4 regions of the Streptomyces sp. SCSIO ZS0520 genome follow, and region 1 is predicted to be linked to each of the others. Evidence: riboswitches for the same ligand, from Rfam matches in the RefSeq annotation. Region 1 holds a riboswitch; each other region holds the start of a gene.
What was found. A riboswitch is a leader RNA that binds a small molecule or an ion and turns the genes downstream of it on or off. The one in region 1 is predicted to bind cyclic di-AMP.

Region 1 (7,651 bases):
CGAGCAGACCAGGGAACTCTTCAAGAAGGCCTTCTCCGGCGGGAATCGGCGCCGGTGGCGGCTCAACCACTCGCCGCTCTTCCTGGACTTCCTGGAGGGCAAGGTCGACTTCCCGTGCACGGCCTGGGCGATCCCCAACTACTCGCTCTTCGGCTGGCAGAAACCCTGCTATCTGATGAACGACGGCTATGTCACCACCTACAAGGACCTCGTGGAGAAGACCGACTGGGACGCCTACGGCCGCGGCAAGGACGAGCGCTGCGACAACTGCATGGCGCACTGCGGCTACGAGCCCACGGCGGTGCTCGCCACCATGGGTTCCCTGAAGGAGTCCCTGCGCGCGGTCCGCGAGAGCGTCGCGAGCTGAGGCGGACGGACAGCCACCACCCGCCGCCCGGCCGGACATCCGGCCGGGCGGCACCGGCGCGGAGGGGGCGCACGACGGACGCGGCGGAGCGGGGCCGCGTCCCGCTCCCCGTGCGGCTCGTCGTGAAGAAGGGGCAGGAATGAGCAAGGAGTTCGACCTCGGCCAGCTGCTGGCCGCGCGCGGCGCCGAACGCTACGCACTGCACGAGAAGCACCTGAACCACCAGCTTCCGCGCATGCTGCACACCATCGGCTTCGACAAGGTCTACGAGCGGGCCGAGGGCGCGCACTTCTGGGACGCCGAGGGCAACGACTACCTCGACATGCTCGCCGGATTCGGGGTGATGGGGCTCGGCCGCCACCACCCGGTCGTCCGCAAGGCGCTGCACGACGTCCTGGACGCCTCGCTCGCCGACCTGACCCGCTTCGACTGCCCCCCGCTGCCCGGCCTGCTCGCCGAGCAACTCCTCGCGCACAGCCCGCACCTGGACCGCGTCTTCTTCGGCAACAGCGGCACCGAGGCGGTCGAGACCGCCCTGAAGTTCGCCCGGTACGCCACCGGCCGGCCCAGGGTCCTGTACTGCACCCACGCCTTCCATGGGCTGACCACCGGCTCCCTCTCCGTCAACGGCGAGGACGGCTTCCGGGAGGGCTTCGCCCCGCTGCTCCCGGACACCGCGGTGCCGCTCGGCGATCTGGACGCGCTGCGGCGGGAGTTGCTGCGCGGGGACGTGGCCGCGCTGATCGTGGAGCCCATCCAGGGCAAGGGGGTGCACGAGAGCCCGCCCGGCTATCTGCGGCAGGCGCAGGAACTCCTGCACCGGCACAAGGCCCTGCTCATCGCCGACGAGGTGCAGACCGGCCTCGGCCGTACCGGGGACTTCTACGCCTACCAGCACGAGGACGGGGTGGAGCCGGACCTGGTCTGCGTGGCCAAGGCGCTCTCCGGCGGGTACGTCCCGGTGGGCGCCACCCTCGGCAAGGAGTGGATCTTCAAGAAGGTCTACTCCTCGATGGACCGCGTCCTGGTGCACTCGGCGAGCTTCGGCGCGAACGCCCAGGCGATGGCCGCGGGGCTCGCGGTGCTCTCGGTCATGGAGAACGAGCAGACCGTCGCGCACGCCCGCGTCACCGGCGAACTCCTTCGCAGCCGCCTCGCCGCGCTGGTCGACGAGTACGAGCTGCTGAGCGAGGTGCGCGGCCGGGGCCTGATGATCGGCATCGAGTTCGGCAGGCCGTCCTCGCTGCGGCTGCGCGGGCGCTGGACGATGCTGCAGGCCGCCCGCAAGGGGCTGTTCGCGCAGATGGTCGTGGTGCCGCTGCTGCAGAAGCACCACATCCTCACCCAGGTCTCCGGGGACCATCTGGAGGTGATCAAGCTGATCCCGCCGCTGGTCGTCGACGAGGCGGACGTGGACCGCTTCGTCACCGCCTTCCGGGCGGTCATGGACGAGGCGCACAGCGGCGGGGGCCTGATGTGGGACTTCGGCAGGACCCTGGTCAAGCAGGCGGTCTCGGGCCGCTGAGGACGCGGGCCCGAGGCCGTCGCCACCGGGGCCCGGAAAGGCCCCCGTCCTGCCTTCGCGTTCCTCAGTCGAGGAAGTCCGCGCGCAGCCGCTCCCGCACCTCGGGGGTGAGGCCGAGGCCCCGGCCGAGGTAGGTCTCGACGTCGCCCCAGGTCTCCTCGATGGCCTCGAAGGCGGCGTCGAGGTACTCCAGGCGCGCGTCGAACATCGGGCTGAGCAGTTCCATGACCTCGGGGGAGGTGCCGCCGGGGGCGTCGGCGCTGCGGCGGACCTTGTAACGCCGGTGCGCGGCATTGGACTTGAGGTAGTCCTCCTCGATCGCCGCGCGCTCCACACCGAGGGCGAGCAGGCTGACCGCGACGGACAGGCCGGCCCGGTCCTTGCCCGCGGCGCAGTGCATCAGCGCGGGCAGCCCGCCGTCGGCCATCTCGTGCAGGACGCGGCTGTGCTCCGCCGTGCGGCTGGTGATGATCGCCCGGTACGAGCCCTTCATCCGGGCCTCGGCCCTGCCGTCGGCGAGCAGCTCCCGCAGCTGGGCGATGTCGCCCTCGCGGACCATGGACCAGAACTCCACCCCGGAGGCCGGGTCGGTGAGCGGCAGGTTGAGGTTGCGCACCCCGGGCAGCTCGATGTCGGGGCCTTCCAGGGCCTGGTCACCGGCGTTGCGGAAGTCGAAGACCGTGTGCAGCTTCAGGGAGGCGAGGAAGGCGGCGTCCTGCTCGTCGGCGTGCGCGAGGTGCCCGCTGCGGTAGAGGCGGCCCGCCCTGACGCGTTTGCCGTCCACGGTCGGCAGCCCGCCCACGTCACGGAAATTGCGTACCCCGGTCAGCCGCGGCTCTGTCGACGGGACCTGCTGCGTCACCTAGGACTCCTCCCAGTGGGCCGCCCGCGCTGATCGCGGACGGTCACGATTTCCGACGATACGGCACCTGCCGTGGCCGCCATCATCGCCGCCGGATGCCCGTGGAGGCCATGGACGTGCACCGGGTGCGGCCGTCACCTCGCCGCCCGGAGACCCGTATTGCCGGAATTGCCCGTGCTCTTCACTCTCTTCCGCTGATGCCCGAAATAAAGACTCCTGGCCGTGATGTGCGTGAGCAGGCTCATATTCGTGACGGTCGGTGGCCGGGACTTTCGGCCGTACGGGCAAGCCCGGCAAGGGCGCCAAAGAAGCCGGAAGATCAATGTTCCACGCAGTGTCACCGTCCTTTTCGCCGAGGATCAAGAAAAGGAATGCGGCGGTGAATTCACCGCTTGTCCCGCCCATTCCGGTTCGCTTAACGTCTCGCTCACTCCGGATGGACGCCGAATCCTGCCGCCGTCCGGTTTCCACACACTCACCCGTGAAACGGCAGGAGCGGGGGATCCACAGGCAGTACGCCGTTTCCCCGGTTCAAGGGGACGGCTCGGGGTGAAGCCGCGCGAGCGCGGCGGGGCATCTCCAGCCCTAACCCGACAGCTCACCTCGCAGGCGCCGGAGAGGAATCCACCATGCCTGTCAAGGGCAAGCACCGCCGTACGAAGTCGAGCCGTCTGCTGCGTTCCCTGGCCGTCGCCGGAACCGGTGGCGCCGCACTCGCCCTGCCGCTCATGGGCGCCGCCGGTGCCCACGCCGCGAGCCCCCACGACGCCGCGGCCGTGAAGACCGGGGCCACCGAGGCCGCCGCGAAGGACGGCAAGAACGGCGACAGGGCCGAGCGCTACACGGTCGCCCCCGGCGACTCGCTCGCGAAGATCGCCAAGGAGCAGGACGTACGCGGCGGCTGGAAGAAGCTGTACGCGGACAACCGCGAGGCCGTCGGCTCCGACCCCGCCCTGATCCGCCCCGGTCTGAAGCTCACCCTCGGCGCCAAGGCCGAGACCCCGGCGAAGAAGGCCGAGGCTCCCGCGAAGAAGACCGAGAAGCCCGCCGAGGCCGAGAAGCCCGTGGTGAAGAAGGAGGCCCCGGCGAAGAAGGCGGCCCCGGCCGAGAAGAAGGCCGAGAACACCGGCGGTTACACCCTCCCGGTCGCCGGTTCCTCGGTCGGCACCCCGTACCACCAGTCCGGCAGCATGTGGTCCAGCGGCTACCACACCGGCGTGGACTTCGTGGTCCCGACCGGCACCAGCCTGAAGGCCGTCGGCCCGGCGACCGTGGTCTCGGCGGGCTGGGGCGGCGCCTACGGCAACCAGGTCGTGCTCCAGCTGGAGGACGGGCGCTACGCCCAGTACGCCCACCTCTCGCAGCTCTCCGTCTCCGCCGGCCAGCAGGTGAGCGGCGGCCAGCAGGTCGGGCTCTCCGGCGCCACCGGCAATGTGACCGGCCCGCACCTGCACTTCGAGATCCGCAGCACCCCGGACTACGGCTCGGACCTCGACCCGCTGGGCTACCTGCGCGCCCACGGCGTGGACGTCTGACCGACCGGACACCGCGCACCGCGAGGACCGCACCCGCACGGGGTGCGGTCCTCGCCGCCTGTCTCGCCCCGCTCTCCCGTGCCGCCGACTCCCCTGCGCTTATTCCGAGTTGACGGAGATTTTCCCGGTGGCGTATCTCACGAGCCGTCAACCCCTTATTACGGTGGCGTAGGTCACGGGCGAAGGAGAAAAATGGCCCGACGTGGCAGCAGATTCGACATCCTTCAGACGTGACGAATTCAGGTCCTACGCGGCGGTCGGCGACAGTTTCACCGAGGGGGTGGGTGATCCGGGCCCCGACGGCAGCTGTGTCGGCTGGGCCGACCGGCTGGCCGTTCTGCTCGCGGACCGGACACCGGAACACAGTTTCCGCTATGCCAATCTCGCGGTACGGGGAAAACTCCTCGACCAGATCGTCGCCGACCAGGTGCCGCGCGCCCGGGAACTCGCCCCCGATCTGGTGACCGTCTGCGCGGGCGGCAATGACATGATCCGGCCCGGCACCGATCCCGACGACGCCGCGGAGCGCTTCGAGGAGGCCATCGCCTCGCTGTCGAACGCGGTCGGCACCATCGTCGTCGCCACCGGCTTCGACACCAGGGGCGTACCGGTCCTGCGGCATCTGCGCGGGAAGATCGCGACGTACAACGGGCATCTGCGCGCGGTGGCCGACCGCTACCAGTGCCGGGTGCTCGACCTGTGGTCCCTCAAGTCCGTGCAGGACCGCAGGGCTTGGGACGCGGACCGGCTGCACCTCTCGCCCGAGGGGCACACCCGGGTCGCCCTCAGGGCCGGGCAACTGCTCGGCGTCGAGGTGCCCGCCGACCCGGAGCAGCCCTGGCCGCCGATGCCGCCCCGCACCTCCCTGGAGGGCAGGCGGGACGACGTCCAGTGGGCCCGGGAGTACCTGGTGCCCTGGATCGGGCGGCGGCTGCGCGGCGAGTCCAGCGGGGACCACGCGGCGGCCAAGCGGCCGGACCTGCTGCCGCTGTGACCGGGGCCGGGGATCCGGCGGGACGGCTGCTCCCTCCGGGTGCGCGTTCGCCCGAGCCGGGGTGGGTACGACGGAACGGGCGCCCGGAAATGTGACCCCCGGTGTCGCTGTTACTGCGCACATAATGGATTGTCCGACCGACATCACCTGGAGGTCCCGTGGCCGGTACCCGTTCCCTGCGCTCCGGGCTCCGCTCACTGAGGCCCGCCGCCTTCGGCGCGGATCCCGCCGGTGAGCGCCTGGCACGCATACGCAGATCCCCGCACTACGCCGACGGTTCCTTCCAGAATCCCGAGCCCACCCGCAGCGGCCCCTCCGGCTCCACCCTGGAGCTCGCCAGGACGTACTTCCGCAAGCAGGCCCGGCTGCTCCGGTTGCCCGCGGGCGAGATCCCGCTCCACCGGCCGAGCCGTGCCGAGCTCTCCGCGCCGCCCGCGAGCGGGCTGCGGCTCACCTGGACGGGCCATTCCACCGTCCTCGCCGAGATCGACGGCGCACGGGTGCTCTTCGACCCGGTCTGGGGCGAGCGATGTTCCCCCTTCGGCTTCATCGGCCCCCGGCGGCTGCACCCCGTACCGCTGTCGCTGGCCGAGCTGGGCCCGGTGGACGTGGTGGTGATCTCCCACGACCACTACGACCATCTGGACATGCCGACCGTCAAGGCGCTGGCGGGGACGCGGACCGCCTTCGCCGTGCCGCTCGGCGTCGGCGCGCACCTGGAGCGCTGGGGAGTCCCGGCCGACCGGATCCACGAACTCGACTGGCACGACTCGACCCGGATTGCGGGCCTGACCCTGACCGCGACCCCCGCCCGGCACTTCTGCGGGCGCGGAGTGCGCAACCAGCAGCACGCCCTGTGGGCCTCCTGGGCGGTGCGCGGCAGCGAGCACCGGATCTTCCACAGCGGCGACACCGGCTACTTCGAGGGCTTCGCGGAGATCGGCGGCGCGCACGGCCCCTTCGACGCGACGATGATCCAGATCGGCGCCTACAGCGAGTTCTGGCCCGATGTGCACATGACCCCCGAGCAGGGCGTACGCAGCCACCTCGACCTCCAGGGCGGGCACGGCGGGGGAGTGCTGCTGCCCATCCACTGGGCCACCTTCAACCTCGCCCCGCACCCGTGGGCCGAGCCCGCCGAGGGCACCCTTGCCGCCGCGGGACCGGCCGGGGTGCGGGTGGCCGTCCCGCTGCCGGGGCGGCCGTTCGAGCCCGGCGCCGGGGCGGTGCCGGAGCGGCCCTGGTGGCGGGAGGTCGCCGTCCAGCCCCAGGGCGGCTGGCCCGAGGCGGGCGGCCCCGTGGCCGACGGCAGCGGAGAGCCCCAGGCGGCGCCCGTCGCCCACTGAGCGACCCCGCGCCGCAGCGCGGCGAACGAGAGGAGGGGGCGGTTCCCGGAGTGCCGGGGGCCGCCCCCGTCCGTGTCTCCCCGGGGCCTCCCGATCAGATCGAGGCCCGGCAGCGCGCACTCACAGAAGTCGTACCTCTGCCCTTTCGTCCGTGTGCGCGAACTCTCATACCAGAGTGGGGCGTTGTGTGCCGGAGTTTGTCAACTTCGTATCGAGCCGGGCCCTGGCGCGACTACCGTGAGTGTCCGCCGCGCGACGCAGCGGCAGGGCGGTCCCGTGCCTGACGAGCCGGGCCCCCGCGCCCGCTGCCCACCGCGCGGCAAGAGCCCGATTCCCCCCGGTCCCCAGGGACTTGGGAGCACTCTGCAGAGGACGCCGATGTCTGACCTACGCGCACCGGGCGAGCGTGCGGAGCGCCGTGAGGGCGCCCGCCACGGCCGCCCGGCCGGCCGCAGCGCCACGGCACTGCCGGAGACCCCGATACGAGCGCAGCTGCTGCGCCTCGCCCTGATCCCGGCCGCGACCGTGGCGCTCGGCACCCTCGCGGCACTCCTGGCGCTGGTCCTCACCACGCCCGCCCCGGGAGCGGGCGGGTGGAGCCTGCTCGTCCTCGCCGTCCTGTGCGCACTCGGGGGCTGCGCGGGCGCGGCCCTCGCCGCCCGGCGCGGCGCACACCGCCTCCAGGAGCGGATAGGAGCACTGCGCCGGAGCACGGCACGCGGCCAGAGCGAGCTGCGCCGCCTGGTCGAGGCGCTCGGCAGGGGCGAGGCCCCGCCCGAGCGGCGCCGCCCGGAGGCCCGCGAGCCCGGCGGCGACAGCTTCGACCTGCTCGCCGGGGAGGTGGCCCGCGCGCACGAGGCCGCGGTGGCCGCGGTGACCCAGGCCGCCCGGCTGCCCAGCCGCACCGGCAGCGAGCAGAAGCTGGAGGTCTTCGTCTCCCTGGCGCGGCGGTTGCAGTCCCTGGTCCACCGCGAGATCTCCCTGCTCGACGAGCTGGAGAACGAGGTGGAGGACCCCGACCT
Region 2 (7,651 bases), 3.1 Mb from region 1:
GGCTCTTCGAGGACTTCCGCTACCTGGGCGGCTTCGAGGGCGCCGCCGAGACCAGCGCGGAGGGCACCGAGGCCCCCGCGGTGGTGCTGCCCTTCCGGACCACCGTGCGCGGCAAGGAGATCCACGGCATCGATCTGCTGCATGTCGACGAGGCGGGCCTGATCAAGGAGTTCACGGTGATGGTGCGCCCGCTGTCGGCGGTGCGGACGCTGGGGGACGCGGTGCTCGCGGGCCTGGTCGAGGCCGGGCTCGTCCCGGCCCCCGAGGCGGGCTGAGGGCGGCCGGCCCCGCGCTCCCCGCGCCCGCGCGCACCCGTGCACCGTCGCGCCCCGGGCTGAGGGGTCGTTAGTGTCGAAGGGTGGCCTTCCGTTTTCCGCACCCCGAGCCGGCGGGCCCGGCGCCTTCCGCGCAGCCGGGCCCGCCGCCTGCCGAACCCCCGGGGCCGGTGCGGCACGCGCGCTGGTGGCAGCGGCGGCCGGTGCGGCTCGGCGGGGCGGCGGCGCTGCTCGGGCTCTCGGGGCTGGTCATCCTGGCCCTGGTGCACGAGCAGACCGGCACCCAGGGCTTCCTGGTCGGCCTCGGGCTCGCGGTGACGCCGGTGCCGCTGCTCTTCGCCGCCTTCCGGTGGCTGGACCGGGTGGAGCCGGGGCCCTGGCGCGACCTGGTCTTCGCCTTCGCCTGGGGTGCCTGCGCGGCGGCGCTCATCGCGATCCTCGCCAACTCCTTCGCGACCCGGTGGATAGCGACCACCACCGCCAGCCCGCACAGCGCGGACACCCTCGGCGCCCTGGTGATAGCGCCGGTGGTCGAGGAGTCGGCGAAGGCGGCCTCGGTGCTGCTCGTCTTCCTGCTCCGCAGACGGCACTTCACCGGGATCGTGGACGGGGTGGTGATCGCCGGGCTCACCGCCTCGGGCTTCGCCTTCACCGAGAACATCCTCTACCTCGGCAACGCCTTCGGCACCGACCGGCTCAGCGGCAGCACCGGGCTCACCTCGGTCACCGCCGCGACCTTCTTCGTCCGTATCGTCATGTCGCCCTTCGCGCACCCGCTGTTCACGGTGCTGACCGGCATCGGCTTCGGCATCGCGGCGCTGAGCGCGGAGCACCAGCGGGTGCGCCGGGTCCTGCTCCCGCTCACCGGCCTGCTGCTCGCGATGGGCATGCACGCCTGCTGGAACGGCTCCGCCGCGCTCGGCCGCTACGGCTTCTTCCTCGTCTACGCGACCGTCATGCTGCCCGCCTTCGCGCTGCTGACCTGGCTCGCCGTCTGGCTGCGCCAGCGCGAACTGCGCACCGTGCGCGAGGAGCTGCCCGCCTACGCCGCCGCGGGCTGGCTCACCGCGCCCGAGCCCTCCGTGCTCGGCTCGATGCGCGGGCGCACCCTGGCCAGGGAGTACGCGGCGCACGCCCTGGACCGGCCCGCCGCCCGCGAGGTCCTGGACTACGCCCGCTGCGCCACCTCGCTCGCCGTGCTCCGGCGCCGGGGCCGCCGCGGCCGGGCGGGCGCCGACTTCCCCCGCCGCGAACGCGAACTCCTGGACGCCCTCTGGCGCCACCGCACCGTCGCCGCCCCCGCCCTCGCCTACGCGGCCCGCCTCACCGCCCCCCGCCCCTGGCCGCACCGCCGGACGGCCCCGCCCCCGCCCTGGCCCCACGGCCGACCGCGCCCGGGCCCCGGCCTTCAACCGCCCGGCGGCAGCCCCGGCCCGCACCCGTCCCCGTACGGAACACCGCCTTCGTACGGGACCCCGCCCGCGTACGGGACCCCGCCTCCGCACGGAACACCGCCCCCGTACGGAACCCCGCCTCCGCACGGAACCCCGTCCCCCTACGGAGCCCCTCCCCCGTACGGCGACCCCGCGGCCGCCCGCCCCGCGCCGCCCGTCCACCACGCGGCCCCCGGCTGGCACCCGGCGCACCACCGCGCCGCCCAGGACCGGCACCCGCGCTGAGCCACCGCGCCCCGGACCGGACAGCCGCCGCACCGGCCGGGGACCGGCACCGCCGCCGGGCACCGGGGGCTCAGGCCCCCGGTCCTGAACCCCGGCCCCGGCTCAGACCTCCACGTCGAAGACGACCGCGAGCGCGGCCTTGCCGGTGACGTGCAGGGGGACGCGTACCGCCGGGTTGAGGGTGCCGTTGACGGCGGCGACCGCGGCGGCGAGGTCGTCCGGGGGCGGCTGGGTGAACTGTGCGAAACCGGCGTCCACGGCCCGGCGCAGGCCCGGTGCGGAGCAGACGTAGGGCAGCAGGCGGTCGTGGGTGGTGTGCTGGATGTGGAGTTCGACGGTCTCGCTCGCGTAGGCGGCGTGCAGGAACTCCTGGATGTCGCCCTGGTCGAGCCGGAGCCCGGTGTCCAGGTCGACCTCGGTGTCCGGGAGCAGCAGCGAGGCGCGCAGGAAGCCGGGGTGCGCGTCCAGGTGCAGCAGGGCGCCCTCGTCCTGGACCGCCTCGCCGAGACCGTAGAGGTCGGGGCGGAGCCGCGGGGTCAGGCCGACCACGATCGCGGCCCGCCCGCCGAGCCCCATGAAGGTGACCGAGCCGTCCTCGACGCAGACGTTGTGCGGGACCACGGCCTGCACAGGGCCGGTCCCCGCGGGGTGGCTGGCGCGGGTCTGCGCGGCCACCCGGTCGGTGAGGCTCGGGATGGTGATCGGCGGCAACTGCCGTGCGCCGAGCCGGAGTCCGGGGCGGGCGGGCGCACCGTCCCCCGCCGTCCGGTCGAAGACCGAGAGGCCCACCGGCGCCGATCCGCGCCCGCCGCCCCGGCCCGCCCCTGCCTTCTTCGTCCTCCGCCACCATGCCATGCGGGGACGGTAGCGGGACCGGCCCGGGAGGGGTCCCGGCCCGGTGCCGGTCTCCCTCCCGCCCCGGTTCCGCTCAGTCCGAGGCCGCGGTCAGCCCCGCCAACTCCTCCTCGGTCAGCCGGAGACCGGTGGCCGCGAAGAGGGCCGGGAGCTGCTCGGGGACGCGGGCGCTGGCGAGCAGCGGGCCCACGGTCGGGCGGGCGGCGAGCCAGGCCAGGGCGACCGAGGCGATCTCGGCGCCGTGCGCCTCGGCGACCTTGTCGAGTTCGGCGAGCACCCGCCGGCCCCGCTCGGTCTCCAGGTGCTTGGCGGCTCCGCCGGCGCGGGCGCTGTCGACCTGCCGCCCCGGCCGGTACTTGCCGGTGAGGAAGCCCGCGGCGAGCCCGAAGTACGGGATGGTGGTGAGGCCGCCGCGTTCGGCCACGCTCTGCAGCCCGCCCTCGTAGGTGTCCCGGGAGACCAGGCTGTAGTGGGCCTGGAGGGCGACGTACCGGGCCATGCCCGCGCGGTCGGAGAAGTCCAGGGACTCCTGAAGGCGTTCGGGGCTGATGTTGGAGGCGGCGACCGCGCGGACCTTGCCCGCCCGTACCAGCTCGTCCAGAGTGCTGATGATCTCCTCGACCGGTACGTCGGGGTCGTCGAAGTGCGTGTAGAAGAGGTCGATCCGCTCGATGCGCAGGCGGCGCAGCGAGGCCTCGGCGGCGGCGCGCAGCGTCCCGGCGGCGAGGCCCAGGTGCTCGGGGTGGCGGGCCGCCTTGGTGGCGATGACCAGGTCCTCGCGGTTGCCGCGGGAGGCGAGCCAGTCGCCGAGGACGGTCTCGGACTCGCCGCCCCGGTGGCCCTCGACCCAGGCCGAGTAGGAGTCGGCGGTGTCGACGAAGGTGCCGCCGCCCGCGGCATAGGCGTCGAGGACCGCGAAGGACTGCTTCTCGTCGGCGGTCCAGCCGAAGACATTGCCGCCGAGGGCGAGCGGGGAGACCTCGATACCGGAGTTGCCGAGGGTGAGCGGTGCGGACATGGGAGCCGTGACCTCTTCCCGGGTACGGGCGCCGGGCCGCCTGCGGGGCAAGTGGCCGGTGTGCGCCGGTGGTTCATGGGTACGCGACCAGTGTGCGCGTGCGGGGCCGCACGCCGGACGGCGGGCCGTGTGGCGCGGGCCGGACCGCCCACCGTAGTACCCGCCCGGCCGGTGGAGCCGAAACCCGGCCGCCGCAACCGGAAGCGGCACCCGGCGGCGCTGTCGCACCGCGGATGCCGCTGCGGGAAGGGGTCGGTCCTGCGGTCGGCCGGGGCCGGGACCGGTATCAGGTCTCAGCGTGGCCGGGCCGCAGGAGTTCCGCCTCAGGAGTTCCCGGGCCTCAGAAGTTCCGGGGCCTCAAGGATTCCCGGGTCTCAGGGGTTGATGCCCTTGGACTGGAGCCAGGACAGCGGGTCGATGCCCGTGCCGTCCGGGGTGTGGACCTCCATGTGCAGGTGGGGCCCGGTGACGTTGCCGGTGGCGCCGACGCGGCCGATGACCTCGCCGGTGCTGACCTTCTGGCCCGCGCTGACGCTCATCGAGGACTGGTGGCAGTACCAGACCTCGGTGCCGTCCTCCAGCTCCAGGACCGTGCGGTAGCCGTAGGCTCCGGACCAGCCCGCGGACTTGACGGTGCCGGTGTGGACGGCCTTCAGCGGGGTGCCGGTCGGGGCGGCGAAGTCGAGGCCGGTGTGGTGGCCGGAGGACCACATGGAACCGGCGTCGCCGAAGTGCGAGGTGAGGGTGTACGAGGAGGTGGGCAGCGAGAACATCTTGGCGAGCTTGGCCAGGCGCTCCTCCTCGGCCTTGCGCCGGGCCTCCTCCTGGGCCTTCTTCTTCGCCGCGGCGGCCTTCTTCTCGGCCTTCTCGCGCAGTTCGGCGGCCTCCTCGGCGGCCCGCTCGGTGGCGGCCTCCTCGGCGGTCCTCTGCGCGGCGGTGTCGGCGGCGGCCTGCTGCTGCTCGGCCTGCTGGAGGATCCGGCTGCGCAGCGACTCCCCGGCGTCCTCGGAGGCGCTCTGCCCGGCGGCGCTCAGCGGGGCCGCGGCCTCGGCGGCGGAGTCCTCGCCGGAGCCCGCGACCAGGTCGCCGACGCCCGGCAGGGACTTGGCCTCGGGCAGCGAGGCGGTGACGGCGGAGACATCGGGTACGGAGATGCGGACCGGCGGCTTGCCGCCCTGGGCGGTCGCCATGCCCCCGGCGCCGACCGCGGCGATGACGCCGACGCCGAGCACGGTGGAGCTGCGGGCGAGGCCGCCGCGCTGCTTGATGACGCGGTGTCTGCCGCGCACCGGGCGGACCGACTCCGCCGTGGGATTCCACTCTCCGAGGGGCTCTTCGAGAGGTTCTCCGAAGGGCTGCCCGAAGGAGGACTCTTCGTCACCGGGCACATAAGTGACGCGTGTAGCGGGGCCGTTGGACGCCACGGAGGCGTACTCCTTTCCTTCCTTCTCGCCTACCGGGTTAGCTGACGGGTTCGGAGCAGGAAGGTCTCCTACCGCCGCCTCTCGAAGAAGAGGCGGCCGATTCACCCCAAGAAGTGGTTCCCCGGCTCCCTTGCGGGATTAGGCGCGTGCGCGCGGAGCCGTCGCGTGTGACGGCTGTGACGACCGCGCTGCGTTATCGAACGTTAATAGACCCGGGCCCGGTATTCCAAGGTTTCCCGGTGATCCTTGACCCGTTCCGGGCGGGACGATAGGGACATCGGGGGCCGCAGCGGGGCGAGTTGACCCCCACGGAGCCGTCTTCCTCACATCCCCGCAATGCTGACGGTGCGTCAATTGTTATCCCAGGGGCGTCGGACGCTCACCTACCGTGACCCTCGGAGCGGTCCCGGCGGCCCGCTCAGCCTTCGGAGGTGCCCGTTCCGCCCTGCCCGTTCGCCGTCCCGTTGCCCGCGGCCGGACGGCGCACCGCGAGCAGCGCCATGTCGTCCCGCGCCCCGCCGCCGGTGTGCGCCCTGACCTCCTCCACGAGCAGGGTCAGCAGGGCGCTCGGCGCCGGGAAGACCCGGCCCCGCAGGCGGGCCACCGGATCGTAGAAGACCCCCTCGGCGTCCCGGGCCTCGGAGAGTCCGTCGGTGTGGAAGAGGAGGGTGGCGCCGAGCGGGAACTCCGCCTCGTCCGTGCGGTCCGGTTCGGTGCTCAGCTCGGCGAGGCCGAGGGGCAGCGCGGCCCGGCTCGCCGAGAGCACCCGCAGGCCGCCCTCGGCGTCGAGCAGCAGCGGCCCCGGGTGCCCGCGGTTGAGCAGCCGCACGGTCCGGCCCTCGTGCACCACCTCGGCGAGCACCGCGGTGGTGAAGGCCTCGAAGTCCTCGGTGCCGCGCCGCAGTCCGGCCTCCCGGGCGAGCGCGTGGTCCAGCCGCCGGGCCACCGCCTCCAGGGTCACCTCCTGCTCGGCCGCCTCCCGGAAGGTGCCGATGAGCACGGCGACGGTGGAGACCGCGCCCATCCCCTTGCCCCGCACATCGCCGACGATCATGCGGATCCCATACGGGGTGTCCTGCACGGTGTAGAGGTCGCCGCCGATGAACGCCCCGGCCTGCGCCGCCTCGTAGCGCACCGCGATCTGCAGACCGGCGAAGCGGTCGGGCGGTTCGGGCAGCACGGCGCGCTGGGCGGCCTCGGCGATCTCGCGGGCGGAGGCGAGCTGGTCCCCGCTGCGGCGCACCACCCCGTTCATCAGCAGCGCGAGGAAGGAGACCGTGACCACGGTGATCGCCTCGGTGGTGCCCTCGACCTCGTCGAGGTCCGCGTCCTGGACGCGCAGCAGGAAGACCGCGAGGGTGGCGAAGGCGCCGGTGAGCGCGACCCCGCGGGTGGTGTAGACGGGCGCGGCGAGCAGCGGGGCCGCGGTGAACATCGGCAGGGCCGTGTAGAGGGCGGGGGTGGCCGCGTCGTAGTAGATGCCGAAGACGATCAGGAGCACCGGCAGGACGAGGAAGAAGGTCCGGGACAGCGAGCGGCGCTGCGGGCGCAGCGAGGGGTCGGCGTTCGCCCCGTGCAGCGACAGCGCGGCCTCCTCCGGCACGGCCCCCGCCGCCTCCGGGCGTGCGGGGCGGTGCGCCCCGCCGGGCTCGCCTCGGCTCCCCACCACTGGACTCCCATGGATTCGGACGGCACTCCTGCTCAGCCTTTCCCCTGCGGCCCGCGCGGTCGACCGGGCGGACCCGTGCGGGTGAGGACCGCACGGCACGTACGGCACGCCCGCGGACGGGCGGCAGGGGAAGAGGAGAGAAGTGAAACACCGGAGGCCGGAACCCGATCAGGGATTCCGGCCTCCGGCCTTGAGTAGCGGGGACAGGATTTGAACCTGCGACCTCTGGGTTATGAGCCCAGCGAGCTACCGAGCTGCTCCACCCCGCGTCGGTGAAATGAAGTCTACGCCATCCGCGGGGGTGCCTCGCACCATTTTCCCGCCGGGGCCGCCCGGGCCCGTCAGCCCGCCGGATTTCCGGCCTGGGTCAGGGTCTCCCAGGCCACGAAGAGGTCGTCGGTCCCGGCGGGCCTGGTGCGGCGCAGGAGGCGGTCGGCCTGGGGCAGCTTCAGCTGGAGCCGGTTCTCCAGGTGGTTGACCAGGACCTCCAGATCGGGGCCCAGGGTGCGCCGGACCTTTCCGCCGCAGAGCCAGGCCGGGGCCCGGGCGCCGTTCTGGTAGCGCGCGTGGAACTCGACGGCGGCGCGCAGCCGCTCCCGGTACGGGCCGTAGAGGTCGACGCCCTGGTGCCAGGCGGTCTCGGCGATGTGCGCGGTGGCGGCGAGCGCGTACCCGGCGTGCTGGAAGTTGCGGCAGCTCTCCTGGGCTAGGCCGTCCCGGAAGACCCGCTG
Region 3 (7,651 bases), 6.0 Mb from region 1:
CCTGCTGGGTCCCGAGGGCGAGCCCGGGAGAGGACTCGTCGAGCGTGGTCAGGCAGACCAGCGTCTCGTCCCCCTCCAGGGTCAGGAACTCGGCGACCGGGGCCCCGCCCGCGAGGTTCGGCGGCGCGGCCGCCTCGGGCAGCTGCGGGATGTCCACGACATTGAGCCGCAGCAGCCGCCCGTCTGAGGTGACGGCGCCGATCTCGCCGCGCGCGGTCGCCGGTACCGCGGAGACGATCACATCGTGCTTGGTGCGCTTGCCGTCGCCCTCGGGCAGCGGCTCCGCCGTCACCGTACGGCCGATCAGCCCGGTCGAGGAGAGCAGCACCCGGCAGGGGTCGTCGGCGACCTGGAGGTCGACCACCGGGGCAGCGGCGCCGGAGGACTCCAGGAGCACGGTGCGCCGGTCGGTGCCGAACTTCTTGGCCACGGCGGCGAGTTCGGAGGAGACGAGCTTGCGCAGCTCCGCGTCCGATTCGAGGATGCGGGTCAGCTCCTCGATCTCCTGCCTGAGCCGGTCGCGCTCGGACTCCAGCTCGATGCGGTCGTACTTGGTGAGCCTGCGCAGCGGGGTGTCCAGGATGTACTGGGTCTGGATCTCGCTCAGCGAGAAGTGCTCGATGAGGCGCTGCTTGGCCTGGGCCGAATTCTCGCTGGAGCGGATCAGCCGGATGACCTCGTCGATGTCGAGCAGCGCGACGAGCAGGCCCTCCACCAGGTGCAGCCGGTCGCGGCGCTTGCCGCGGCGGAACTCGCTGCGGCGGCGCACCACGCCGAAGCGGTGGTCGAGGTAGACCTCCAGGAGCTCCTTGAGGCCCATGGTCAGGGGCTGGCCGTCGACCAGGGCGACGTTGTTGATGCCGAAGGACTCCTCCATCGGCGTCAGCTTGTAGAGCTGCTCCAGGACCGCCTCGGGCACGAAGCCGTTCTTGATCTCGATGACCAGGCGCAGCCCGTGCTCGCGGTCGGTGAGGTCCTTGACGTCGGCGATGCCCTGGAGCTTCTTCGCCCCGACCAGGTCCTTGATCTTGGCGATCACCTTCTCCGGGCCGACGGTGAAGGGGAGTTCGGTCACCACCAGGCCCTTGCGGCGCGCCGTGACGTCCTCCACGGCCACGGTCGCCCGGATCTTGAAGGTGCCCCGCCCGTTCTCGTAGGCGTCCCGGATGCCGCCGAGGCCGACGATCCGCCCGCCGGTGGGCAGGTCGGGGCCGGGCACATGGCGCATCAGGGCGTCCAGGTCCGCGCCCGGGTACCGGATCAGGTGGCGGGCGGCGGCGATGACCTCGCGCAGGTTGTGCGGCGCCATGTTGGTGGCCATGCCCACGGCGATGCCGGAGGAGCCGTTCACCAGGAGGTTGGGGTAGGCCGCCGGGAGGACGGCCGGTTCCCGCTCCTGGCCGTCGTAGTTCGGCGCGAAGTCGACGGTGTCCTCGTCGATGGACTCCGTCATCAGGCTGGTGGCGTCGGCCATCCGGCACTCGGTGTACCGCATCGCGGCGGGCGGGTCGTCGTTGCCGAGCGAGCCGAAGTTGCCGTGGCCGTCGACCAGCGGCAGCCGCATCGAGAAGGGCTGCGCGAGCCGGACGAGCGCGTCGTAGATCGAGGCGTCGCCGTGCGGATGGAGCTTGCCCATCACCTCGCCGACGACGCGGGCGCACTTCACATACCCGCGATCGGGCCGCAGCCCCATCTCGTTCATCTGGTAGACGATGCGCCGGTGGACCGGCTTCATCCCGTCGCGGGCGTCCGGCAGGGCCCTGGAATAGATGACCGAGTACGCGTACTCGAGGAAGGAGCCCTGCATCTCGTCGACGACGTCGATGTCGAGGATCCGCTCCTCGAACTCCTCCCCGGGCGGCGGGGTCTTCGTGCTGCGGCGGGCCATCGCTGCTGCGGCTCCTTCACCAACATGAACGTGATCTGACGCCGACCATTGTGGACCTGCGCACCGACAACGCCGACCGCGACCCGTCACAAGAGGGCGATCCGCCCGCCGCGGGCGGCGCCGCGGCGTTCACTCAGGGCGTGCCGACTGCGGGAACTTCGCCAGGTGTCAGCACGCTTGCATACAGTGGCAGCGCATGCCGCCGCCGCGGGCACGACCAGCGGTCATGACGAGCACCACCGGCACGGCGAACAGCACGAGCACGACGCACACGAGCACGACCGAACAGCACGATCACACCGCGTTCAGCAGTTCTGGATCGAAGGGACGTACATGCCCATGGGTCACACGGCCACAGCGCAGGCCGGTTCCGGCGGCCTGACAGCGACCGAGCACCGCCTGGCCAATGGCCTCCGGGTCGTGCTCTCCGAGGACCACCTCACTCCGGTCGCCGCGGTCTGCCTCTGGTACGACGTCGGCTCCCGCCACGAGGTCAAGGGCCGCACCGGCCTGGCTCACCTCTTCGAGCACCTGATGTTCCAGGGGTCGAGGCAGGTGCAGGGGAACGGGCACTTCGAACTGGTGCAGGGCGCGGGCGGTTCGCTCAACGGCACCACCAGCTTCGAGCGCACCAACTACTTCGAGACCATGCCGGCCCACCAGCTCGAACTGGCCCTGTGGCTGGAGGCCGACCGGATGGGCTCCCTGCTCGACGCGCTCGACCTGCAGTCCCTGGACAACCAGCGCGACGTGGTGAAGAACGAGCGCCGCCAGCGGTACGACAACGTCCCCTACGGCACCGCCTTCGAGAAGCTCACCGCGCTCTCCTACCCCGAGGGCCACCCCTACCACCACACGCCCATCGGCTCGATGGCCGACCTCGACGCGGCCACCCTGGAGGACGCCCAGTCCTTCTTCCGCACCTACTACGCGCCCAACAACGCGGTCCTGTCGGTGGTCGGCGACATCGACCCCGAGCAGACCCTCGCCTGGATCGAGAAGTACTTCGGCTCCATCCCGGGACACGACGGCAAGCCCGCCCCGCGCGACGGCTCGCTGCCCGAGACCATCGGCGAGCAGCTGCGCGAGGTCGTCGAGGAGGAGGTCCCGGCCCGCGCGCTGATGGCCGCCTACCGGCTCCCCGAGGACGGCACCCGCGCCGGCGACGCCGCCGACCTCGCGCTGACCGTCCTCGGCGGCGGCGAGTCCTCCCGGATCTACAACCGCCTGGTGCGCCGCGACCGTTCGGCGGTCGCCGCCGGCTTCGGGCTGTTGCGGCTGGCGGGCGCGCCCTCGCTCGGCTGGCTGGACGTGAAGACCTCCGCCGAGGTCGAGGTGCCCGAGATCGAGGCCGCGGTCGACGAGGAGCTGGCCCGGTTCGCGGCCGAGGGCCCCACCCCCGAGGAGATGGAGCGCGCCCAGGCCCAGTTGGAGCGCGAGTGGCTGGACCGGCTCGGCACCGTCGCGGGCCGCGCCGACGAACTCTGCCGCTACGCCGTCCTGTTCGGCGACCCCCAGCTCGCGCTGACCGCGGTGCAGCGCGTCCTGGACATCTCGGCCGAGGAGGTGCGCGAGGTCGCCGCGGCGCGGCTGCGCCCCGACAACCGGGCGGTGCTCGTCTACGAGCCGCTGACCGCCGAGGGCGACGAGGCCGAGGCCGCACGCAACGACGAGGAGACGGCGAAGTGAGCGCGACCATGCAGTTCCACCCGCAGCCCCAGGCCGGCGAGGCCAAGCCCTGGGCCTTCCCCGCACCGGAGCGCGGCGCCCTCGCCAACGGCCTGACCGTGCTGCGCTGCCACCGCCCCGGCCAGCAGGTCGTCGCCGTGGAGGTGCTCCTGGACAGCCCCCTCGAGGCCGAGCCCGCGGGCCTGGACGGCGTGGCCACCATCATGGCCCGCGCCTTCTCGGAGGGCACCGACAAGCACTCCGCCGAGGAGTTCGCCGCCGAACTCGAGCGCTGCGGCGCCACCTTGGACGCGCACGCCGACCACCCCGGTGTGCGCCTGTCCCTGGAGGTGCCCGCCTCCCGGCTCGCCAAGGCCCTCGGTCTGCTCGCGGACGCCCTGCGCGCCCCCGCCTTCGCGGACAGCGAGGTCGAGCGGCTGGTCCGCAACCGCCTTGACGAGATCCCGCACGAGGCGGCCAACCCCGGCCGCCGCGCCGCCAAGGAGCTGTCCCGGCAGCTCTTCCCCGAGGGGTCCCGGATGTCCCGGCCGCGCCAGGGCACCGAGGAGACGGTCGCCGCGATCGACTCCGCCGCCGTACGCGCCTTCTACGAGAAGCACGTCCGCCCCGCCACCGGCACCGCGGTCGTGGTCGGCGACCTGACCGGCATCGACCTGGACGCCCTGCTCGGCGACACCCTCGGCGCCTGGACCGGCGGCACCGCCGAGCCCAGCACCCCGCCGCGGGTCACCGCCGACGACACCGGCCGGGTGGTCATCGTGGACCGCCCCGGCGCCGTCCAGACCCAGCTGCTCATCGGCCGGATCGGCCCCGACCGCCACGAGAGCGTGTGGCCCGCCCAGGTGCTCGGCACCTACTGCCTGGGCGGCACCCTCACCTCCCGCCTCGACCGGGTGCTGCGCGAGGAGAAGGGATACACCTACGGCGTACGGGCCTTCACCCAGGTCCTGCGGTCCGCCGAGGACGGTTCGGGCGCCGCGATGCTCGCCATCTCCGGCTCGGTGGACACCTCCTCCACCGGCCCCGCCCTCGACGACCTGTGGAAGGTGCTGCGCACCCTCGCCGCCGAGGGCCTGACCGACGCCGAACGCGATGTGGCGGTGCAGAACCTGGTGGGCGTGGCCCCGCTGAAGTACGAGACCGCGGGCGCCGTCGCCTCGACGCTCGCGGACCAGGTGGAGCAGCAACTCCCGGACGACTACCAGGGCAGGCTCTACCAGCAGCTCGCCGGGACCGGCACCGTCGAGTCGACCGCCGCCGTGGTGAACGCCTTCCCGGTGGACCGCCTCGTCACGGTGCTCGTCGGCGACGCCGCCCAGATCGAGGAGCCGGTGCGCGCCCTCGGCATCGGCGAAGTGACCGTGGTCACCGGCCAGTAGAGGCCCCGCGGCGGCGCCCGCGCCCCGCGACCGACCCCGGCGGCGACATGGCCGCCGGGGTCAGTCATGTCCGTATTGGTGCTGGGTTTCCGATCTGCCGTGTGGTGTGCGTGACAAAAGCCCGTTTCGGTTTGGTCCGGGCGGTTGTCCCGCTTAGCGTCTCTCCGGCTGTTCGTCATGTGTGCGCCGCACCCGCGGCACCGGGCAGCCATCGCCGAGTCCCCCCACGGCGCGAGCCAGGGGAGCCGGGGACCCACCTCCCGCCCGCCGTCCGCGGCGGCGGGAACGCAGTTCCTGGGGTGAATCGGGCGCCCCCGCAAGGGCGTTCCGTAGGAGACCTTCCTACTCCGAACCCGTCAGCTAACCCGGTAGGCGACAGGGAAGGAAAGGACGAGCCACACGTATGGCGATCACCCGTGCCCGCGGCAGACACCGCAGGCCGAGCCGCCTGACCCGTACCTCCGCCACCGCCGCGGGAGTTGCCGCCCTCACCACGGCGGGCGTCCTCGGCACCCTCGCGTCCCCCGCGGGCGCGGCCCAGCCGGAGCCCGAGGGCTCGGCGCTGGCCGGCGCGATAGCCGTCGACGAGGTGGGCACCTCGCTCGCCGAGAAGATCGCGGCCCAGGCCGACGCCCAGGAGAGCGCCGCCGACGCGGCCGCCGCCAAGAGGAAGGCGGAGGCCGAGGCGGAGCGCCGGGCCCAGGAGGCCAAGCGCAAGGCCCGTGCCGAGCGCGCCGCGAAGGAGCGCGCCGCCCGCGCCGCCGAACGCCGCCGCCTCAACGCCTATGTGGCGCCCGTCTCCGGCTCCTACGTCTCCACCGGCTACCGCACCGGCGGCGCGATCTGGTCCTCCGGCAGCCACACCGGCGTCGACTTCCACGCCGCCTCCGGCACCCCGGTCCACGCCGTCGGCCGCGGCACCGTCGTCAGCACCGGCTCGGGCGGCGCCTACGGCAACGAGGTCGTGCTGAAGATGCACGACGGCACGTACACCCAGTACGGGCACCTCTCCTCGATCGGGGTGAGCGTCGGCCAGTCGGTGACCCCCGGGCAGCAGCTCGGCCTCTCCGGCGCGACCGGCAACACCACCGGACCGCACCTCCACTTCGAGGCGCGCACCGGACCCGACTACGGTTCCGACATGGACCCCGTCGCCTATCTCCGCTCGCACGGCGTCGACCTCTGACGAGAACGCCGCACGGCCGGACAGGCCCTGGGCGGAAATGCCGTGAAAGCCCCGGCTCGTGAGCCGGGGCTTTCACGGTTGTCCCAAAAATATCTCCGGATTCCCATCCGCCATCGGAAATTCCGTCGTTCTGCAATAGAGTCACGACACGAGTGTTCCTGCAGAGCGTTACGCGCGGATCAATGCGGAGGTCCGGTCATGCGCATTCCCGCGCACACGGTATGCACGGCAATCCGGGACGACATCGTCGCCGGGGTCCACGAGCGGGGCGGGCGGCTGACCGAGGAAGTCCTCGCCCGGCGCTACGGCGTCTCGCGGGTCCCGGTGCGCGAGGCCCTGCGCACCCTGGAGGCCGAGGGCTTCGTCATCACCCGGCGGCACGCGGGCGCCTGCGTGGCCGAGCCCACCGAGCAGGAGGCGGCCGACGTCCTCGACATCCGGACGGTGCTCGAACCGCTGGCCGCCGCCCGGGCCGCGCAGCGCCGTACGGAGGCCCATCTCAAGGTGCTCCGGGGCCTGGTCAGGCTGGGGCAGGAGCGGGCCGGGCGCGGTCACAGCGAGGATCTGCGCTCGCTCGGCGGCTGGTTCCACGAGACCCTCGTCCAGGCCTCGGGCAGCCCCGGCCTGATCACCCTGCTGACCCAGCTGCGGCACAAGATCGCCTGGATGTACACGGCCGAGGGGCCCGCGCGGCCCGCGGACTCCTGGGCGGAGCACGGGGCGATAGTCGACGCCGTCGCCCGCGGGGACGCGGAGCGGGCGCGCGGGCTCATGGCCCTGCACCACGAGCGGGCGGCCGCCGGCTACCGGGTGCGGTTCGCCAGGAAGAGCCCGCCGGTGAGGAGTTCGCAACATGCCGTAAACACGGCGAGCGGCCGCGATTAACACGGCTGCCGTATACAAAGGGCAGAGCATTTCGCAGGCGTCTCTTTCTGCTGCCCGCATTCCTTTTCGGCGGCCGGGAAGAGGAAAGCGCCGCACCGAAAGAATTCGGCCGATGCGGCGCTCTGCATGTCCTGCCCACCGGCGGCGCGGAATTCTCCCGCGCGCCGTTTTCCGATGCCGGCTTTCCCGCGCCGGGGTCCTCCCGCGCCGTTCGCCCGCCGCCTCGAACCGCCTCAGACCGCGAACGGACGTCGGGCCGGACCGCGAACCGACCTTGGGCCAGGCCTCGTACCGTCCCGCGGCTCAGCCCGTCCCGGCAGGCCTCAGACCGTCTCCGGCAGTTCCCCGAGCCCCTCGGTGACCAGCTTCGCCAGGCGGTCGAGGGCCTGCTCGGCGCCCTCCACGTCCGAGCTGAGCACGATCTCGTCGCCGCCCAGCGCCCCGAGCCCGAGGACCGCCAGCATGGAGGCGGCGTTCACCGGGGCGCCCTCGCCCTTGGCCACCGTCACCGGCACCCCCGAGGCCGCCGCGGCACGGACGAAGATGGAGGCGGGCCGGGCGTGGAGGCCCTCCGGCCAGCCGACCTTGACGCGACGCTCAGCCATCTGATGCAGCCCTTCTGCT
Region 4 (7,651 bases), 160 kb from region 1:
GTGCCGTAGGAGACGCCGAGGTAGTTCAGCTTCTTCTCGCCGAGGGCGGCCCGGATGACGTCCAGGTCGCGCGCGGTGTTCGGGGTCGTCATATGCGGCAGCATGGCGCCGCTGCGCTCGGCGCAGCCGTCCGCGTACTCGGCCGCGAGCTTGCGCTGGGCACGCTTGTCGGCCTCGTTGTCCGGAACCGGGTCGGCCTTGGGCGCCTTCACGAACTCCTGCGGGTCGATACAGGAGATGGGCGCGGAGTGGCCGACGCCGCGCGGGTCGAAGCCGACGAAGTCATAGGCCTTCGAGGTCTTCGTCCACAGCGGGTTCTTGGTGGTGATACGGGTCGGGAAGCGCATGCCCGAGCCGCCGGGGCCGCCCGGGTTGTAGACGAGGGCGCCCTGCCGCTCGTCCTTGGTGCCGGTGCTCTTGGCGCGGTCGACGGCGAGCTTGATCTTCTTGCCGTCGGGCTTGGCGTAGTCCACCGGGACGGTGACCCAGCCGCACTGGATCGGGGAGGCCAGCTCCCAGTCCGCGGGGCAGTCCTTCCAGTCGATGCCCGCCTTGGCGGCCCGGGCGGCGGCGACGGCGGCGCCACGGGCCTCGCGGTCACCGCCGTGGTGCCGGCTGTCCGCGTTCGCCGAGGGGGTGGCGAACGCGCCCGCGAGCACGGTTCCGGCGATGAGGGCGGTGGCAGAACCGAGGGCAGCGGTTCTCCTTGAGCGATTTATTCGTATCAAGTGAATCCTCCCGACATACACACATCAGTAGTACGGGTGATCCTGTCGGTTGACAGAGCATGGGCAATAGAGGGAACGGCCGTTCTTTACCGATCCGATAACCGGGGACTTCGGTCTCGTTGAGCGGAGATCTCCCGAAGGGTCCGATCGGGGGCGGGAGTTACCCAAGGCGAAGTGATGGCCGGAAGTGGCCGAAGGGGCGCAAATCAGCCACGCGCATGTCGGGGCAAGAGGGAGATAAGGCGCGAAGGGCCTGCGCCGTCAGGGAGTTGACCCCGAGCCCCGGCCGTCCTCGACCGCGACCGGCCCGGGGCCGCCCATGCTCATCAGCGCGCGCAGCCCGTCCTGGAGGTTCTCGACCGGTGTCTCGCCGAAGACGGCCTGCTGGGCGGCGAAGCCCTGCGCCAGGGCGATCATCGTCTGGGCCACGTGCTCGGCGGGGAGGTCGTCGCGCATCAGACCCTCCCGCTGGTACTGCCGGACGATGCGCACCCAGGCGGCGCGGACCCGAAGGAAGCCCTCGCGGGTCAGGGCGGCCAGCTCCGGGTTGCGCAGGGTCTCCGTCCACACCTGGATCATCAGCCGCGGGAAGCCGGTGCGCCCGCCGAACTCGGAGGCGGGCCCCCGGTCCATCATCCGCGTGAACACCCGGCCCACCACCACGTCCGGCGGCTGGAGGGGCCGCTCCTCGGCCTCTTCCGCGAAGGCCGCCCGCAGCCCTTCGAGGACCTCTGCCGCGATGGCGCCGATCAGTTCCTCCTTGCCGCTGAAGTAGCGGTAGACCGCGCCCGCGGAGAGGTCCGCCTCCTTGAGGACGTCCTGCATGGACGTGGCGTGGAAGCCGTTGCGCGCGAAGCAGCGGGCGGCGCCTTCGAGGATCTGCCGACGGCGGGCATCGAGGTGCGCCTGGGATACACGGGCCATGCGCGCAACCTAAAACGAACATTCCTTCTTGACAAGCGGCGGGGCATCCCAGGACAGTGAGGACCATAATCAAAACGAACGATCCTTCTTTTTAGCCGCCGGGCCGCCCACGGCCCCCTCCGCACCCCGCGCTTCCGCACCACGCGCTCACGCGCTCTCCACCGCCCGAATCGAGGCACGCCATGTCCGCCACCCGCACCGAAGGCGCCACGGCCGCACCGCCGGGTGCCGCGCCGCCCGCACGCCGCCTCCTCGGCGTCGTCCTGCTCATCCCGCTGATCGTCACCCTCGCCCTGTGGGCCTTCGCCTGGCCCGCCGCCCGCACCGCCCCGCGCGAGGTCCCGCTCGGGGTGGCCGGCCCCGCCGGTGCGGTCGCCTCCCTGGAGAAGCGGCTCGGCAGCCAGGAGGGCGCCTTCGAGATCCACCGCTACACGGACGAGGCCGCCGCCCGCACGGCCATCGAGGACCGCGAGGTCTACGGCGCGATGGTGGCCACCCCGGAGGGCGGCAAGCTCCTCACCGCGACCGCCGCGGGCCCGGTCGTCGCCCAGCTGCTCACCGAGGCGGCACGCGCCCAGGCACCGGACGGCGAGCCGGTCGTGGAGGACGTCGTCGCCGCCTCCGAGGAGGACCCACGGCAGTCGGGTCTGAACGCGATCGTGCTCCCCCTGGCGATGGCCGGGGTGGCCTCCGGCGCGGTGGTCACCCTGCTCGGCATCCGCGGGGTACGGGCCGTCGCGGTACTGCTCGGCGCCTCGGCCCTGGTCGGCCTGGTGGCGACCGGACTCACCGACAACTGGCTCGGCATCCTGCGGGGCGACTGGTGGGCGGAGGCCGGGGTGCTCGGGCTCGCGACGCTGGCCGTGGGCGGTGCCGTGGCCGGGATCGCCTCGCTGCTCGGACGGGCCGGGATCGGCGTCGGCGCGCTGCTCGTGATCTTCCTCGGCAACCCGTTCTCCGGGGTCGCCACCAGCCCCGAGCTGCTGCCGGAGCCGGTGGGCCGGATCGGCCAGTTGCTGCCGCCGGGGGCCGAGGGCTCGCTGCTGAGGTCGGTGGGCTTCTTCGACGGGGCCGCCGCCTCCGGGCCGCTCCTGACGCTGGGCGTCTGGGCGCTGCTCGGCCTGTCCGCCGTGCTGGTCGGCGCCGGACTGCGCCGCGGCGGCAGCGGCTCGGCCCCGCCCGGGTCCTCCGCCACGGGCGAGCCGCACCCCGCGGTCTGAACACCCCTTCCCCGAACCGCCGTGCACCCCCGCTGTAGCGGACGGGGGTGCACGGCCCGATGCGTATGTCCCGCAAGGGAGTTGGCGGTCCGCCGCCCGAAGTCGGTTCCCCGGCACGCCGGATGCCGGTGGCCCGGTCCACCCGCCATGCCGTCATGCCCTGTTGACCGAGGGCGGCGCCAAGTGCCCCGTACGGGCCGCGAAGCATCGCGCTTCCCGCGCGCGTGACCGTGAAGTGCGCGGTGAAACGGGCCAGTCGGGGTACCCCTGGTCGGGGGATATCGGGCCGGAGAGGAAACCGAACTGAGTTGCGCCGTTTGGGAGGCGGGTACGCGGCGCGGGCGCCTTCTTCGCAGGTGCGGGCGGTGCGCGCGGTGCGGACGCGGGTGCTCGCGAGGGGCGCTCCACACATTCGGACCAATCGGCCGGTGAATTGTGCGGCCCCGTTCCGACCGGAAAGCGGCGCGTCCGTGCGTGAACATCGCTTGCGACGACAAGCCCCCGCCGTAGGGGCGGGGCGATCCGGGCGGACGCCGAGTCCTGCCGCCGTCCGGATGTCCGGTCGACAGGAGTGGATCGGCAGGAGTGGAGGACCCGTGCAGTACGGGCCGCCGGAGCCGTATCCGAGCGGTCCTTGGGGTCAAGTCGCGCTACCGCGGCCGGGCGACTTCGCCAGCCCGAACCCGACAGGTCATCCTTCACAGGCGGCTGACGAAGGGTTGCGCATGTCCGCGCTCAATCGTGTCCCCGCTGTACTCACCCGGGCCGGTACCGCCTCGGCCCTCACCCTCGCCGCCGTGGGCGGCGGCATCTCCCTGCCGGGCACCGCCCCGGACGCCCAGGCCCTCGCCCCGGCCACCAAGGCCCTGGAGGTCGCCGCCTCCAAGCAGGGCGCCCCGTACGGCTACGGGGCGACCGGACCGAACAGCTTCGACTGCTCCGGTCTGACCAAGTACGCCTTCAAGCACGCCGGAAAGGAGCTGCCGCGTACCGCGCAGCAGCAGTTCAACGCCACGAAGCGGGTGTCTCCCGCCCAGCGGCGCAACGGCGACCTGGTCTTCTTCGGCTACCGCGGCAACGTCTACCACGTGGGCATCTACGCGGGCCACGGCCGCATCTGGCACTCCCCCAAGACCGGGGCCGTGGTGCGCCTGGAGAAGATCTGGAGCAGCAGCGTCCAGTACGGCCGGGTGGACTGACGCCGAGCGGGCGGTGCCCCGGCCGCGCGCCCCGCACCGCCCGCGGCAACTCCCGCTGCCGTACGCCCGCTTGAGGCACCCCGGGGCCGACTCCGGGCCCCCAGGCGGAACGTCACTGCGGGAGCGGCTCGGCGCTCCGCACCACCGGCAGCACCGTCCACACCGTCTTGCCGCCCGCCGCGTCCGGGAGCACGCTCAACTCCCCTCCGTGGTGGGCGGTGAGGCACTGGACGATGTCCATCCCCCGTCCCCCGTCCGGGCATTCGCCCTCGGCCGCCGGTCTTCGCGGCAGTCCGGGGTGGCTGTCGCGCACGCCGATCCGCAGTACCGTCTCGCCTTCCAGGCGGAGCAGGACGGTCAGGACGGGGGACCGGCCGAGGGTGTGCAGTACGGCGTTGGTGACCAGTTCCGAGACGATCAGCCGGACGCTGTCGGTGAGTTCGGCCGTGGCGGGCAGCCCCCACTCGGCGAGGACGGTGCCCGCGAATCTGCGGGCCTCGGGCACCGAGGCGGGCCGGCTCGGGAGGGTGAGGCTTGCTTCCTGGTGATCGGCCATGGCACGGCGTCCCTTCCCACCGTGCCGGGGGCGAGGACTGCGGCGTGCCCTCGGTCCGGACCCGGGCCGGTGCAGGGGGACAGCGTGCCACCGCGGCCGTCCCCGCAGGGCCCCGGCCACCCGGAAGTGCGGACAACTGTCGCCCGATGCGGTGAAATCCGCGCGGTCACCGCTCACCGCGCCCGGGCCGCCGACTCCGTTGCGGTTGCCCGGCCGGGCTCAGCGCGGCGCGGTCGCGACGATCACCCGTACCGCCTCGGTGATCTGAGCGGGCGTCAGATCGGCGCGGGCGGTCAGGCGCAGGCGCGAGATGCCGTCGGGTACCGAGGGCGGGCGGAAGCAGCCCACCGAGACGCCCTTCTCCCGGCAGTCGGCGGCCCATTGGAGGGCCTGCCCGGGTGAGGGCGCGCGGACCGAGACCACGGCGGCGTCGGGGCGTACCGCCTCGAGACCCGCCTCGGTCAGGCGCGCGTGCAGGTCGCGGGCGACGGTACGGACCGCCTCGGGGCGCCCCGGCTCGCGCTCGACCAGGCGCAGGGCACCGAGGGCGGCGCCCACCGCGGCGGGCGCGAGGCCGGTGTCGAAGATGAAGGTGCGGGCGGTGTTCACCAGGTGGTCGATGACCCGGGCCGGGCCGAGCACCGCACCGCCCTGGCTGCCGAGGGACTTGGAGAGGGTCACGGTCGCCACCACGTCCCCGTCGCCCGCGAGTCCCGCCGCGGCCGGGGCCCCGCGCCCGCCGGGACCGAGCACCCCGAGGCCGTGGGCGTCGTCCACCAGCAGGGCCGCGCCGAACTCGCGGCAGACCCCGGCGAGCGCGGTGAGCGGGGCGGCGTCCCCGTCCACCGAGAAGACGGAGTCGGAGACGGCGAGCGCCGGGCCCGGGTGGCCGTCGAGGTTCTTGCGCAGCGCGTCGAGGTCGCCGTGCGGGATGACCTGGGTGGTGCCGCGGGCCAGTCGGCAACCGTCGATCAGCGAGGCGTGGTTGGCGGCGTCCGAGACGATCAGGGAGCCGTGCGGGGCGAGCGTGGTGAGGGCGGCGAGGTTGGCGGCGTAGCCCGAGGACAGGACGAGGGCCGACTCGAAACCGCAGAAGGCGGCGAGTTCCGCCTCCAGTTCGGCGTGCAGTGCGGTGGAGCCGGTGACCAGGCGGGAGCCGGTCGCCCCGGCGCCCCAGTGCCGGGCCGCCTCGGCGGCGGCGCCGGTCACCTCGGGGTGCCGGGCGAGGCCGAGGTAGTCGTTGCCCGCGAGATCGAGCAGCGGGGAGTCGGCGGGCCGGGGGCGCAGGGTGCGCACCAGACCCGCGCGGTGCCGCAGCCGGGCCTGCTCCTCAATCCAGTCGAACGGTCCAGCCATGCGTTCCTCCGGCCCGGGCCAAGGGCCCGTCGTGCGGATCACGCGGAGCCGACCGGGTCCCCGGGTCCACACGACGGGCCCACAGTGCGGTTTTGTAGGCAGTGCACAGACCCTAGCGGGACTGCCAGGCCACCACTGTGTGGCAATACCCACACGTCGCGGGCCCTGTCTTGTCCCTTCCCGCCTTGGCCCGGGGCGGGGGCGTAGGCGAGGATCGGGCGCATGGACCTGCTGAACACGCTGGTGGACAAGGGGCTTCGGCGCGAGCTGCCGAGCCGTGAAGAGGCGCTGGCCGTACTGGCCACTTCCGACGACGAGATCCTCGATGTGGTGGCCGCGGCCGGCAAGGTACGGCGGCAGTGGTTCGGGCGCCGGGTGAAACTCAACTACCTGGTCAACCTCAAGTCGGGCCTGTGCCCCGAGGACTGCTCCTACTGTTCGCAGCGCCTCGGCTCCACGGCCGGGATCCTCAAGTACACCTGGCTCAAGCCCGACGAGGCCTCGAAGGCCGCCGCCGCGGGTGTCGCGGGCGGCGCCAAGCGGGTCTGCCTGGTGGCCAGCGGCCGCGGGCCGACGGACCGCGATGTGACCCGGGTCTCGGAGACCATCGAGACGATCAAGGAGCAGAACGAGGGCATCGAGGTCTGCGCCTGCCTCGGCCTGCTCTCCGACGGCCAGGCCGAGCGGCTGCGCACCGCGGGCGCCGACGCCTACAACCACAACCTCAACACCTCCGAGGGCACCTACGGCAAGATCACCACCACGCACACCTTCGAGGACCGCGTGGACACCGTGCACCAGGCCCAGGCGGCGGGGCTCTCCGCCTGCTCGGGGCTGATCGCGGGCATGGGCGAGAGCGCCGAGGACCTGGTGGACGTGGTCTTCTCGCTGCGCGAGCTGGACCCGGACTCGGTGCCGGTCAACTTCCTGATCCCCTTCGAGGGCACCCCCCTGGCCAAGGAGTGGCACCTCACCCCGCAGCACTGCCTGCGCATCCTCGCCATGGTCCGCTTCGTCTGCCCGGACGTGGAGGTCCGGATCGCGGGCGGCCGCGAGGTGCACCTGCGCTCGCTGCAGCCGCTCGCCCTGCACCTGGCGAACTCCATCTTCCTGGGCGACTACCTGACCAGTGAGGGCCAGGCGGGCAAGGCCGACCTGGACATGATCGCGGACGCGGGCTTCGAGGTGGAGGGCGCGGACACCACGACCCTGCCGGAGCACCGCGCGGACGCGGCCGGATCCTGCGGCACCGGCTCCTGCGGTTCCGGCGGCGAGGGCGGCGGCGTCTGCGGCAGCGCGCCCGCCGTGCCCGCCCCGCAGGAGACCGCGGAGCCCGCGGTGGCGGTGGAGTCCGGGGCGCGCACCGACCTGGTGACCGTCCGGCGCCGCGGAGCGGGTACGGACCTCGCGCCCAATGCGTGACCTGCTCGCTCTCGACCGCCGGCACGTCTGGCACCCGTACGGGCCGATGCCGGGCCGGGTGGACCCGCTCGTCGTGGAATCGGCGAGCGGGGTCCGGCTCCGGCTGGCCGACGGGGGCGAGCTGGTGGACGGCATGTCCTCCTGGTGGTCGGCCATCCACGGCTACAACCACCCGGTGCTCAACGAGGCCGTACGGGGACAGCTGGACCGGATGAGCCATGTCATGTTCGGCGGGCTCACCCACGA

Region 2: it holds a riboswitch for cyclic di-AMP, as region 1 does, so the genes downstream of both, MID12_RS17430 (M23 family metallopeptidase) here and MID12_RS30890 (LysM peptidoglycan-binding domain-containing M23 family metallopeptidase) in region 1, are expected to answer to the same signal.
Region 3: it holds a riboswitch for cyclic di-AMP, as region 1 does, so the genes downstream of both, MID12_RS04975 (M23 family metallopeptidase) here and MID12_RS30890 (LysM peptidoglycan-binding domain-containing M23 family metallopeptidase) in region 1, are expected to answer to the same signal.
Region 4: it holds a riboswitch for cyclic di-AMP, as region 1 does, so the genes downstream of both, MID12_RS30120 (C40 family peptidase) here and MID12_RS30890 (LysM peptidoglycan-binding domain-containing M23 family metallopeptidase) in region 1, are expected to answer to the same signal.

What each region holds. Positions count from the first base shown of each region.
Region 1 is NZ_CP092644.1:7,532,070-7,539,720, forward strand. Features, by position in the region: gene hpnH (adenosyl-hopene transferase HpnH) at 1-367, shown strand, start outside; gene MID12_RS30880 (aspartate aminotransferase family protein) at 507-1,892, shown strand; gene MID12_RS30885 (tyrosine-protein phosphatase) at 1,957-2,754, opposite strand; cyclic di-AMP (ydaO/yuaA leader) riboswitch at 3,186-3,379, shown strand; gene MID12_RS30890 (LysM peptidoglycan-binding domain-containing M23 family metallopeptidase) at 3,384-4,289, shown strand; gene MID12_RS30895 (SGNH/GDSL hydrolase family protein) at 4,492-5,283, shown strand; gene MID12_RS30900 (MBL fold metallo-hydrolase) at 5,442-6,629, shown strand; gene MID12_RS30905 (ATP-binding protein) at 7,008-7,651, shown strand, end outside.
Region 2 is NZ_CP092644.1:4,439,391-4,447,041, reverse strand. Features, by position in the region: gene MID12_RS17450 (nuclear transport factor 2 family protein) at 1-275, shown strand, start outside; gene MID12_RS17445 (PrsW family intramembrane metalloprotease) at 446-1,954, shown strand; gene MID12_RS17440 (hypothetical protein) at 2,057-2,809, opposite strand; gene MID12_RS17435 (aldo/keto reductase) at 2,883-3,827, opposite strand; gene MID12_RS17430 (M23 family metallopeptidase) at 4,202-5,251, opposite strand; cyclic di-AMP (ydaO/yuaA leader) riboswitch at 5,263-5,406, opposite strand; gene MID12_RS17425 (PP2C family protein-serine/threonine phosphatase) at 5,670-6,917, opposite strand; tRNA gene MID12_RS17420 (tRNA-Met) at 7,116-7,189, opposite strand; gene MID12_RS17415 (alginate lyase family protein) at 7,262-7,651, opposite strand, start outside.
Region 3 is NZ_CP092644.1:1,504,710-1,512,360, reverse strand. Features, by position in the region: gene MID12_RS04990 (DNA topoisomerase (ATP-hydrolyzing) subunit A) at 1-1,888, opposite strand, end outside; gene MID12_RS04985 (M16 family metallopeptidase) at 2,222-3,577, shown strand; gene MID12_RS04980 (M16 family metallopeptidase) at 3,586-4,956, shown strand; cyclic di-AMP (ydaO/yuaA leader) riboswitch at 5,159-5,346, shown strand; gene MID12_RS04975 (M23 family metallopeptidase) at 5,360-6,142, shown strand; gene MID12_RS04970 (GntR family transcriptional regulator) at 6,341-7,027, shown strand; gene MID12_RS04965 (HPr family phosphocarrier protein) at 7,351-7,632, opposite strand.
Region 4 is NZ_CP092644.1:7,367,381-7,375,031, reverse strand. Features, by position in the region: gene MID12_RS30135 (alpha/beta hydrolase) at 1-728, opposite strand, end outside; gene MID12_RS30130 (TetR/AcrR family transcriptional regulator) at 990-1,652, opposite strand; gene MID12_RS30125 (ABC transporter permease) at 1,835-2,872, shown strand; cyclic di-AMP (ydaO/yuaA leader) riboswitch at 3,394-3,594, shown strand; gene MID12_RS30120 (C40 family peptidase) at 3,598-4,071, shown strand; gene MID12_RS30115 (ATP-binding protein) at 4,184-4,627, opposite strand; gene MID12_RS30110 (8-amino-7-oxononanoate synthase) at 4,847-5,983, opposite strand; gene bioB (biotin synthase BioB) at 6,206-7,405, shown strand; gene MID12_RS30100 (adenosylmethionine--8-amino-7-oxononanoate transaminase) at 7,398-7,651, shown strand, end outside.